DNA from 4 places in the Streptomyces taklimakanensis genome. Region 3 is predicted to be linked to each of the others. Evidence: riboswitches for the same ligand, from Rfam matches in the RefSeq annotation. Region 3 holds a riboswitch; each other region holds the start of a gene.
The links. Region 3 has a riboswitch for cobalamin ahead of F0L17_RS04830 (cobalamin biosynthesis protein). Riboswitches for the same ligand answer to the same signal wherever they lie in the genome.
Positions count from the first base shown of each region.

Region 1: another riboswitch for cobalamin. It lies ahead of F0L17_RS17820 (ribonucleoside-diphosphate reductase subunit alpha); the one in region 3 lies ahead of F0L17_RS04830 (cobalamin biosynthesis protein).
Region 2: another riboswitch for cobalamin. It lies ahead of F0L17_RS06745 (prenyltransferase/squalene oxidase repeat-containing protein); the one in region 3 lies ahead of F0L17_RS04830 (cobalamin biosynthesis protein).
Region 4: another riboswitch for cobalamin. It lies ahead of F0L17_RS22710 (ABC transporter substrate-binding protein); the one in region 3 lies ahead of F0L17_RS04830 (cobalamin biosynthesis protein).

Region 1 is NZ_WIXO01000001.1:4,004,560-4,006,752, forward strand. It holds gene F0L17_RS17820 (ribonucleoside-diphosphate reductase subunit alpha) at 1-906, opposite strand, end outside; cobalamin riboswitch at 1,031-1,206, opposite strand; gene F0L17_RS17825 (sulfotransferase family protein) at 1,354-2,193, opposite strand, start outside.
Region 2 is NZ_WIXO01000001.1:1,526,831-1,529,023, reverse strand. It holds gene F0L17_RS06745 (prenyltransferase/squalene oxidase repeat-containing protein) at 1-839, opposite strand, end outside; cobalamin riboswitch at 992-1,114, opposite strand; gene F0L17_RS06740 (peptidoglycan-binding protein) at 1,590-2,193, shown strand, end outside.
Region 3 is NZ_WIXO01000001.1:1,076,643-1,078,835, forward strand. It holds gene F0L17_RS04820 (inorganic phosphate transporter) at 1-382, shown strand, start outside; gene F0L17_RS04825 (hypothetical protein) at 462-677, shown strand; cobalamin riboswitch at 956-1,080, shown strand; gene F0L17_RS04830 (cobalamin biosynthesis protein) at 1,339-2,193, shown strand, end outside.
Region 4 is NZ_WIXO01000001.1:5,161,347-5,163,539, forward strand. It holds gene F0L17_RS22705 (FecCD family ABC transporter permease) at 1-114, opposite strand, end outside; gene F0L17_RS22710 (ABC transporter substrate-binding protein) at 111-1,151, opposite strand; cobalamin riboswitch at 1,222-1,408, opposite strand; gene F0L17_RS22715 (glycoside hydrolase family 11 protein) at 1,552-2,193, opposite strand, start outside.

The DNA of each region.
Region 1 (2,193 bases), 2.9 Mb from region 3:
CTTGCGCCGGCCGCCCTGGTTGACGGCCGCGACCGAGGCGTCCAGCGTCCGCAGGAACGGCACGATGCCGCCGGAGTGCCCGTTGGTGCCGCGGATCAGCGAACCGCGCGAGCGGATGCGGGAGAAGGACAGTCCGATGCCGCCGGCGTGCTTCGACAGCCGCGCGACCTGGTGGTAGCGCTCGTAGAGGGAGTCCAGCTCGTCCCTGGGGGAGTCCAGCAGGTAGCAGGAGGACATCTGCGGATGCCGGGTGCCGGAGTTGAACAGGGTGGGGGAGGAGGGCAGGTAGGACAGTGTGCTGGTGAGCCGGTAGAGCTCGGCGACCTCCTCCACCGCGCGCCCGGAGGAGTCGAGGGCCAGGCCGCAGGCCACCCGCAGCAGGAAGTGCTGTGGGGTCTCGATCACCTGCCGGGTCACCGGATGGCGCAGCAGGTAGCGGGAGTGGAGGGTGCGCAGCCCGAAGTAGCCGAAGCGGTCGTCGGCACCGTCCGCCACGGCCCGTTCCACCAGTGTGTCGAGCCGCGCGGCGTGTTCGGCGACGAACTCGGCCGTACGGTCGGCGATCAGTCCCTCGCGCCGGCCGACCGCGACCGAGGCCGAGAAGGACACCGCCCCCTGTCCGGCGGCCTCCGCGCGGATCGCCCGGACGAGCAGCCGGGCCGCGAGCCGTGAGTACTGGGGTTCCTCGGCGATGAGGCCGGCGGCGGCCTCGGTGGCCAGGGACCGCAACTCCGCCTCGTCGGAGCCGGGATGACGGCCGCGCAGCGCGGCGGCGGCGACCCGGCCGGGGTCGGTGGCGGGCAGGTCGGCGCTGAGCTCGGTCAGGGTGCGCAGCAGCGCGGTACCGGGGCGGTCGTCGTCCTCCGGAGCGGAGGCCGGGACGGGCTCCGCCGCTGAGATGGTCAACTCGGTGATCTCCCTCGTGGGGCCTGCGGCCCGTGGGGAGGAGAGCGCGACGGACGTGCGGGCACGCCCGACCGGTGCGGGCACGACCGCGCGCGTCCGTCGGCCCACCCCACGAGGCCCGGACGTGACTGAGACACCGTCGGCAGGTCCTCGGACTCGTGGCGGGCGGCTCGGCTCGTGCGGACGACACGGGGGCAGCCCGTCGCACACCGTTGCGGGACAGTTCCGGATTCCCACCGGATTCCCCTGCGGCGACAGCGAGATGAGCATACATCTAGTGCCGACTGTGTCCATCACCCCTACATGTTGTGTTGCGGCGCCTCGTGGGTCCGGGAGGGGAGAGGGGGCGGCGGCCGCCGGAGGGAGGTGGCGGGAGGCGGGAGGGGCCCGGAACGCCGCGGCGCCGCGTCCGGTGGGGGACGCGGCGCCGCGGGGAGCGGCACGCCGTCAGCCGGTCGCGGTCTCCGTCCGCTCGGTGGTGTAGCCCCACGCCTCGCACAGGGGGCGCAGCGGCTCGGGCACCTCGGAGAGGGCCGGGAGGGGACGGGCTGCCTGGACGCGGCCGGTGCGGATCTTCTCCCGCCAGTCCCCCAGGCCCCTGCGCAACCGCCCCGAGGCGCGGTCGCCGTACTCCACCATCTCCGGCTCCCACTCCACGCCCAGGAACTCGCAGACACGGCGCAGTTCGCGGGCCGGGTCCTCGGTGAGGTCCTCGTAGCGGACGGTGATTCCGGAGAGGTTCTCGCGCGCCTCCTGGACCGCCTCCGCGTAGCGCAGGGCCTCGGCGACGGCCTCCTCCATCGTCCGCTTCGACGGGTCGGAGTCGTGCCAGGAGGCGGCGATGGAGGCGGGGTGGCGCAGCAGGAAGACGAAGCGCGCGTCGGGCCAGCACGCCTTGACGCGCCGCCACGCGAAGGCGTTGGCCGGGGTCTTCTCCACGATCACCGACTTGCCGCTGCGGACCAGTTCGCGGTGGAGGACCCGGTCCCACAGCAGGTGCTCCAGATCGGCCCGGTCCAGGTCCAGCTCCCGCATCGCCTCCGAGGCGAGCCGGGTGGTGGGGTGTACTTCCAGACGGCGCAGATGCAGCTCGTGGGGCGCGCGCAGTCGGGAGTGCGCGTCCAGGAGCATCCTCAGCAGCGTGGACCCGGAGCGGATGGAGGAGATGATGAAGACGGGTTCCCTCACCAGGCGGTCCGTCTCGGGGGAGGCGGGGGGACGGTAGCCGGTGACGGGCGCGGCGCAGGACGCGCCGGCCCCTCCGCCGGACGTGGCCGGGGAGGGGCC
Region 2 (2,193 bases), 450 kb from region 3:
TACGCGGCACCGCCCTGGGCGGCCTCCTCGGGGGTCGGCTGCCGGGTTTTCCCGTCGGCCTCGCCGGCCTCGCAGGCGGGGGCGGCCCGCGGGGCGCCGCCGTCGCTCCCGCCGGGCTCGACGAGCAGGTCCTCGCCGAGGGCGGCCGGGACGGCGGCGGCCGTGGCGTCGTCGTTGGCGTACAGCCGGCCCTCGTCCGGTCGGTGGGCGAAGGCGCCGCGCTCGTCGGCCTCGGCGTCGCAACCCAGCCGGAAGCCCAGCAGGGAGTCGTACGGGGTCCTCCCGTCCCCCGCCGCGCGGACCTCGGCCGGGTCCTCGCCGGCCGCCACCAGGGCGCCGATCACGACGGAGACGGAGTTGGCGTCGCTGTCCTCGCCCGGGGCGTAGCCCCAGCCGCCGTCGTCGTTCTGAACGAGTTTCAGCCACTCCACGGCCCGCTCCACCCGCTCGTCGTGCCCGCCGAGGGCGGCCAGCGCCTGGACGGCGAGGGCGGTGGCGTTGACGTCGGCCGCCGTCTCGGTCGTGCACGGCTCGGTGGGGTCGGGGCGGTAGGCGGCGAAGGAGCCGTCCTCGCACTGCTGTCGGACCAGCCACTCCACGGCCTTCTCCGCGGGCTCCACCCCGACCGTGTCCTGGGCCAGCAGTGCCGTGGACTGTCGCCACACGGCGTCGTACTGCGGATCGCCCTGCCCGTACAACGCGGACGGCAGCTCCCGCTGCGTCGGGGTCTGCGTCGGGGCCTGCGCGGGCGGTGACTCGTCGGCGGCGGCGGACGGGGCCGCGACCGCGCAGAGCGCGGTGGCCGCGGTCAGGGCCGCGGCGGTGCGACGCAGGGACATGGCGGTGCCTTTCTCGTGCGTTCCCGAGGGTGGTGCCGGCCGGGCACGGACGGCCGGCCGCGCTCGCGCACGGGGCACACCGGGCTCGGCTCCGCATTCCTCGACGGTGCCGGCGCCGGCGCCGCGTCCACGCGGGGCGGGGAGGCGGCACCGGGAGCCTTCGCGTCCGGGCGGGTGCTCCGGCTCGCACCGGCGGACGGGGCCCGCCGCGCTCACGGTTGCGGGTCAGCGCCGGATTCGCACCGGCTTTCCCCACTCGGACACAGACGTTCTCCGGCTCACTCTAACGGGCCGCGGGGGGAGCGTCGTCGCCGCCGGGAGGAGGATCACACCGTGGCCCGGGTGCCGGCGCGCCCCTTCCCGCCGCCGTCCCCCGCTTCCCCTCCAGAGGTGCGACCAATGAACTCCCGTCGCCGTCGGCGCATTTCGTTGACGCGCGTAGTTCGGGACGCCACCCTCTTCGGGGGGTCGGAATCCCCCGGTGCGGGGACGGTCGCATCGGGGGCGTCCCCGTGGGCGGTGGCGGGATCGGCGGACGGACTCGGCGGGTGGACTCGGTGATGGTGGCGCGTCCGTGTTCGGCGTCTCCCGGCGCGTGCGTCCGGTTCCCGTCGGGTGGTGGGCGGGAGAGGCGCCGTTGTCGGGGCGTTATTGACGTGTTCATGTCTTGCCGATAGGAACTCCCCAGTCCATCGGCGTGAGCGAGCAGCGCGTGCTCACCCCCCACGCACATGCTGACCGGGAGGAAGAATGTCCCTGCGTCCCCCCACCCGCGGACGGGTGCTGCCGACCGTCGTCGGCGGTCTGACCGCGGCCGCCCTGCTCGTCGGCGCCCAACCCGCCGGCGCCCAACCCGCCGAGCGGGCGGCGCGCGCACCGGTGAATCGGGCGTTCGAGCGGGCCGCCGAGGAGTTCCAGGTCCCCCGCGACCTCCTCGTCGCCGTCGGCTACGGGGAGACCCATCTCGACGACCACGACGGAAAGCCCAGCCACGCGGGCGGCTACGGCGTGATGCACCTGGTGGACAACGCCACTCGGGACACCCTGGGCGAGGCCGCCGAACTGACCGGCCGACCGGAGGCGGAGCTGAGGCGGGACACCGCCGCCAACATCCTCGGCGGCGCCGCCGTCCTGCGCGCCCACGCCGACGCGGTGGGCCTGGACGCCGCCGAACGCCGTGACCCGGACGCCTGGTACCCGGTGGTGGCCCGCTACGGCGGCGCCGAGGACGACCGCGCGGCGCGGCTGTACGCCGACACCGTCTACGACTTCCTCGCCGAGGGCTTCAGCGCGCTGACCCCCGCCGGCGAGCGCGTCACCGTGCCGGCCGGAGACGTCGAGCCCGAGCTCGGCC
Region 3 (2,193 bases):
TCGCAAGGGCGGCGCGGTGCGCTGGAGCACCGCGGGCCGCATGGTCGCCGCCTGGGGCCTGACCCTCCCGGCCGCCGGTCTGGTCGCCGCGGGGTCCGCCCTGCTGGCCACCCAGGGCGACTGGGGCGTCACCACGGTCGCGATCCTGGCCGTGCTCGCCGTCGCCGCCATCTGGTTCGCCTCCCGTCGGGAGCCGGTGGACCACACCAACGTCAACGACGTCGAGCCGACCGCCACCGAGCGGCAGGGGACCGAGGACCCGGGCGTGGTCACCGCTGCCCTGCAGGCCGTCGCGCCGCCGCCGACCACCGCCGCCCTGGGGGACGCCGAGGCGACCGACCGGGACGACCGGGCCGGGAAGACCACCGTCTCCGCCCCGTGAGGCACCGACCCGCCACATCCCCCCGTCCCGTACCCACGCGGATCCCGCACGGGTCGTAAGTCGCAAAGGAAGAAGCACCATGGACATCGACTGGGCCGCTCTCGGCCAGGTCTTCGGGGTCAGCCTCGTGATGACGGTCGGCCTGGTGGGCGTGTTCACCCTGGGCATCATCGGCTCCGCCGGCGGACGCAGGGCCTCGGCCGGCACCACGTCCCCGGCCCGTCTCGGCTCCTACGCCTGCTACGCCCTGTGCGCGGCGGCCGTGGCCTACGGCATCTACATCATCGCGGCCTGAGTCCGGGCCCCGCCTCCGCTCCTTCCGCCGCCCACGGGCGGGGTCGGGGCGTCGAGGGGGCTCCCCGGACGGGCAGAGCGCCGAACGGGCGCCCGGCGGACGACGCCGGGCGCCCGTTCGGTGTTCCGGGCGCGCGCCTCGTACCGCGCGCCGACGGGCGCGCACCGCGCACACCGCGTCCGTGTGCGCTTCCGCACAGTGCGCCGTCGCAGGTCATCGCCGAGTTGACGCGTCCCCGTGGGCGTGGTGGACTTCCCGTTGCCCAACGGCGGCAGGAGAGGAAGCCGGTGCGAATCCGGCGCGGTCCCGCCACTGTCACCGGGGAGCGCCCCCCACCCAGCGTCACGGCCCGTACATCGGGTTGGAAGGCCGGGGGAAGCGCCGATCCGGGAGCCAGGAGACTCTCGCCGCCGGTCACGTCGAGCCAGGGCGAGGACCCTGAGTGAGGACACCGCCATGCACGGCAGCCTGCCCGCGTTCACACCCCCACGTTCCCCAGCACACGGAACCCCACGAGGTGTGACGGCCCGCTGACACGATGCGTGCCCACCGCACCCACCACGCGGCAGTCGTCTCCCCGGCCACCGTCACCTCCTCTCCCGACCCGACCGGTTCCACGGAACCCGCCCCACCCGGCCCCGGCGCGGGCCGGGCCTACGGGATGCTGCTGGGACACCTGCTCGACCTGGTCGTCGGCGACCCCCGCCGCGGGCACCCCGTCGCCGCCTTCGGACGTGCCGCCGCAGCGGTCGAGCGCCTGCTGTGGCGCGACCACCGCGGCGCGGGCGCCCTGTACACCGCCGTGTGCGCGGGCGGCGCCACGGCCGCCGCGGCGGTGCTGGAGCGCGCCGCGCGCCGGTCCCCCACCGCCCGCACCACGGTGACGGCCGCCGCCACCTGGTCGGTGCTCGGCGGCAGCGGCCTGGCGCGCGAGGCCCGGACGATCGCCGCCGCGCTGGAGTCGGGCGACGTGGAGGCCGCGCGCGCCCGACTGCCGCACCTGTGCGGCCGGGACCCGCGGGCGCTGGACGCCGACGGCATCGCCCGCGCGGTGGTGGAGTCCGTCGCCGAGAACACCTCCGACGCCGTGGTGGGCGCGCTGGTGTGGGGGGCGGCCGCGGGCGTGCCGGGACTGGTCGGCTTCCGCGCCGTCAACACCCTGGACGCGATGGTGGGCCACCGTTCACCGCGCCATCTGCGCTTCGGCTGGGCCTCGGCCCGGCTGGACGACGTCGCGGGCCGGCCCGGTTCCCGGCTGACCGCGCTGCTGGCCGTCCTCGCCGGTCCGAACCCGCGCGGCGCGGTGGACGCCTGGCGCGCGGACGCCCACCGCCACCCCAGCCCCAACGCGGGTGTGGTGGAGGCCGCGTTCGCGGGCGCGCTGGGCGTGCGGTTGGGCGGGCCGCTGTCGTACGGGGGGCGGGTCGAGCACCGTCCGGTGCTCAACGCCTCCGGCCGCCCGGTGCGCGCGGCGGACATCGAGCGTGCGGTGCGGCTGTCGCGCCGGGTGGGCGCG
Region 4 (2,193 bases), 4.1 Mb from region 3:
CGCCGGACCGATGGTGACGGTCACGGCGACGGAGGCGCACAGCGCGGCGAGCCCGACCGCCCACACCAGGACGCCGCGTCCGGTCCGTCCGATCGGAGGTATGCCGCCGGTCACTCGGCGAGCCCGTACGCGCGCAGCGCCGCGGCCACCTTCTCCACGCCCTCGACGGTGCGCACGGTCGGGTTCATGGCCTGGCCGCCGAGCAGGACGTACCGCTTGTTCCGGACGGCGTCCATGGTGCGGGTGACCGGGTGGGACTCCAGGAACTCGATCTTCTTCTCCGCGCTCTCGGCCGTCTGCGACCTGCGGGTGAGGTCGCCGATCACCAGGACGTCGGGGTCGCGGTCGGCGACGGTCTCCCAGTTGACCTGGGGCCACTCCTCGCGGCTGTCGTCGAAGACGTTCTCCGCGCCGAGCGCGCGGGTGATGACACCGGGGGCGCCGCAACAGCCCGCCATGTAGGGGGCTTCGGAGTTGGCGAACCAGTACAGGAGCGTCACGCCGGAGGCGTCGACGCCCGAGGTGGCCTCCTCGACGCGCGCCCTGAGGTCGGAGACGAGCCTCTCGCCGCGCTCCTCGACCCCGAACACCCGGGCCAGGTCGCGGATCTCGCCGTAGACCGTCTCCAGGGTCAGCGGGGCGGTGCGCACGCCGTCGCCGTCGCCGCTGTTGTCCTTGCCGGTGCAGTCGGCGGGGGAGAGGTAGGTGGGCACACCGAGGTCCTCGAACCGCTCGCGGGTGGCCACGCCCCCCTTGCCGAGCGTGGAGGCGAAGGAGGCGGCGACGAAGTCGGGCTCGGCGGCCAGCACTTTCTCGAAGGACGGGGTGTCGTCGGCGAGTCTGGGCACCGCCGCGCCCGCCGTCGCCAGCGCTTCGGGTAGCGGGTCGGTCCAGGTGGCGGTGCCGACCATCCGGTCGGCGAGACCGAGGGAGAGCAGGATCTCGGTGGTGCCCTGGTTCAACGAGACGGCTCGCCGCGGTGCGGCGGCGATCTCCACCGTCCGCCCGCAGTTGTCGAGCGTCACCGGGTGGCCGCTCTCCCCCCGCGGCGACGACGGAGGCGGCGAGGACACGCCCTGAGCGCAGCCGGCCAGGAGCGCGACTCCCGACAGGAGCAGGACGGAACGGCGGACGAGGCGCGCGATCGGCACGGAACTTCCCCAGGTGTCGGGGGCTCGTACGCGAAGCCCCGTCGGACAGTGCCCCTCCACCGCGGGACGTACCGGGCGGAGGCCGCCAGCAGGTCTTCGGACTCGGGATCACCCGGACGAGGCGCCTTCCCGGACCGCGACAGCCGTCCAGTGGCCGATGCCCCACCCGTCACCCTCACCGCTGCGCGTCAGCTCCGGATTCGCACCGGATTCCCTGACCCACGCACGTGGGTTCGACTGGCCTCGGCAAATTACCACAGGGAGCGGAGACGCCCGGACGCGCGCCGACCGCGCCGATCCGTCCGAGCGCGGGCGCACCGACGGCGCGGGCGCCGGAAGCGGTGTGGCGCGGCGGCTCGGGGCCGCCGCGCCACGGGTGCGGTGCTTCAGGGGGCGGGGGTCAGCCCGCGCTACAGGAGACCGTCGGCCAGGTCCAGTTGCCGTTGTGTCTGATGGTGACGCCCCAGTTGTTGCCGTTGCCGTTGGGCCTGGCGGTCAGTACCTGGCTGCTGGGCCAGTTGGCGCTGATGTTCCAGGTGGCGATGATCTCGGCGGGGGACGGGACGTTCATCGTCACGGTCCAGTTGCTGGAGCCGGACACCGAGACGTTGAGGTTGTACCGGTCGTCCCACCTGTCTCCCGCGGACAGGGTCGCGGTGCAGCCGCCACCGCCACCGCCACCACCGCCGCCACCGCCGCCACCACCGCCGGTGCCGCCCACGGTGATGTTGGAGCTGCCGCTGCTCTGGTAGCCCTCGGTCGCCATGATCATGTAGTCGTGGCTGCCCAGGTTCATCCCGTGACGGGCCCACGCGTCGAAGTGGTTGCCGGTGGTGATGGTTCCGCCCGTCCGCTTCGACTGCCGGACGCTCCAGAACTGCTTGAAGGTCTTGGTGCCCTCGATGGAAGGAGCGTTGTACCGCGTCGTCTCGTAGATGTCGTAGGTGCCGCCGTCGCTGGTGACCGTGCCCTTGTACGTCCCCGTGGGCCGGTAGGTGCCCCAGTTGTCGACGATGTAGTACTCCACGAGCGGGTTCCTCGA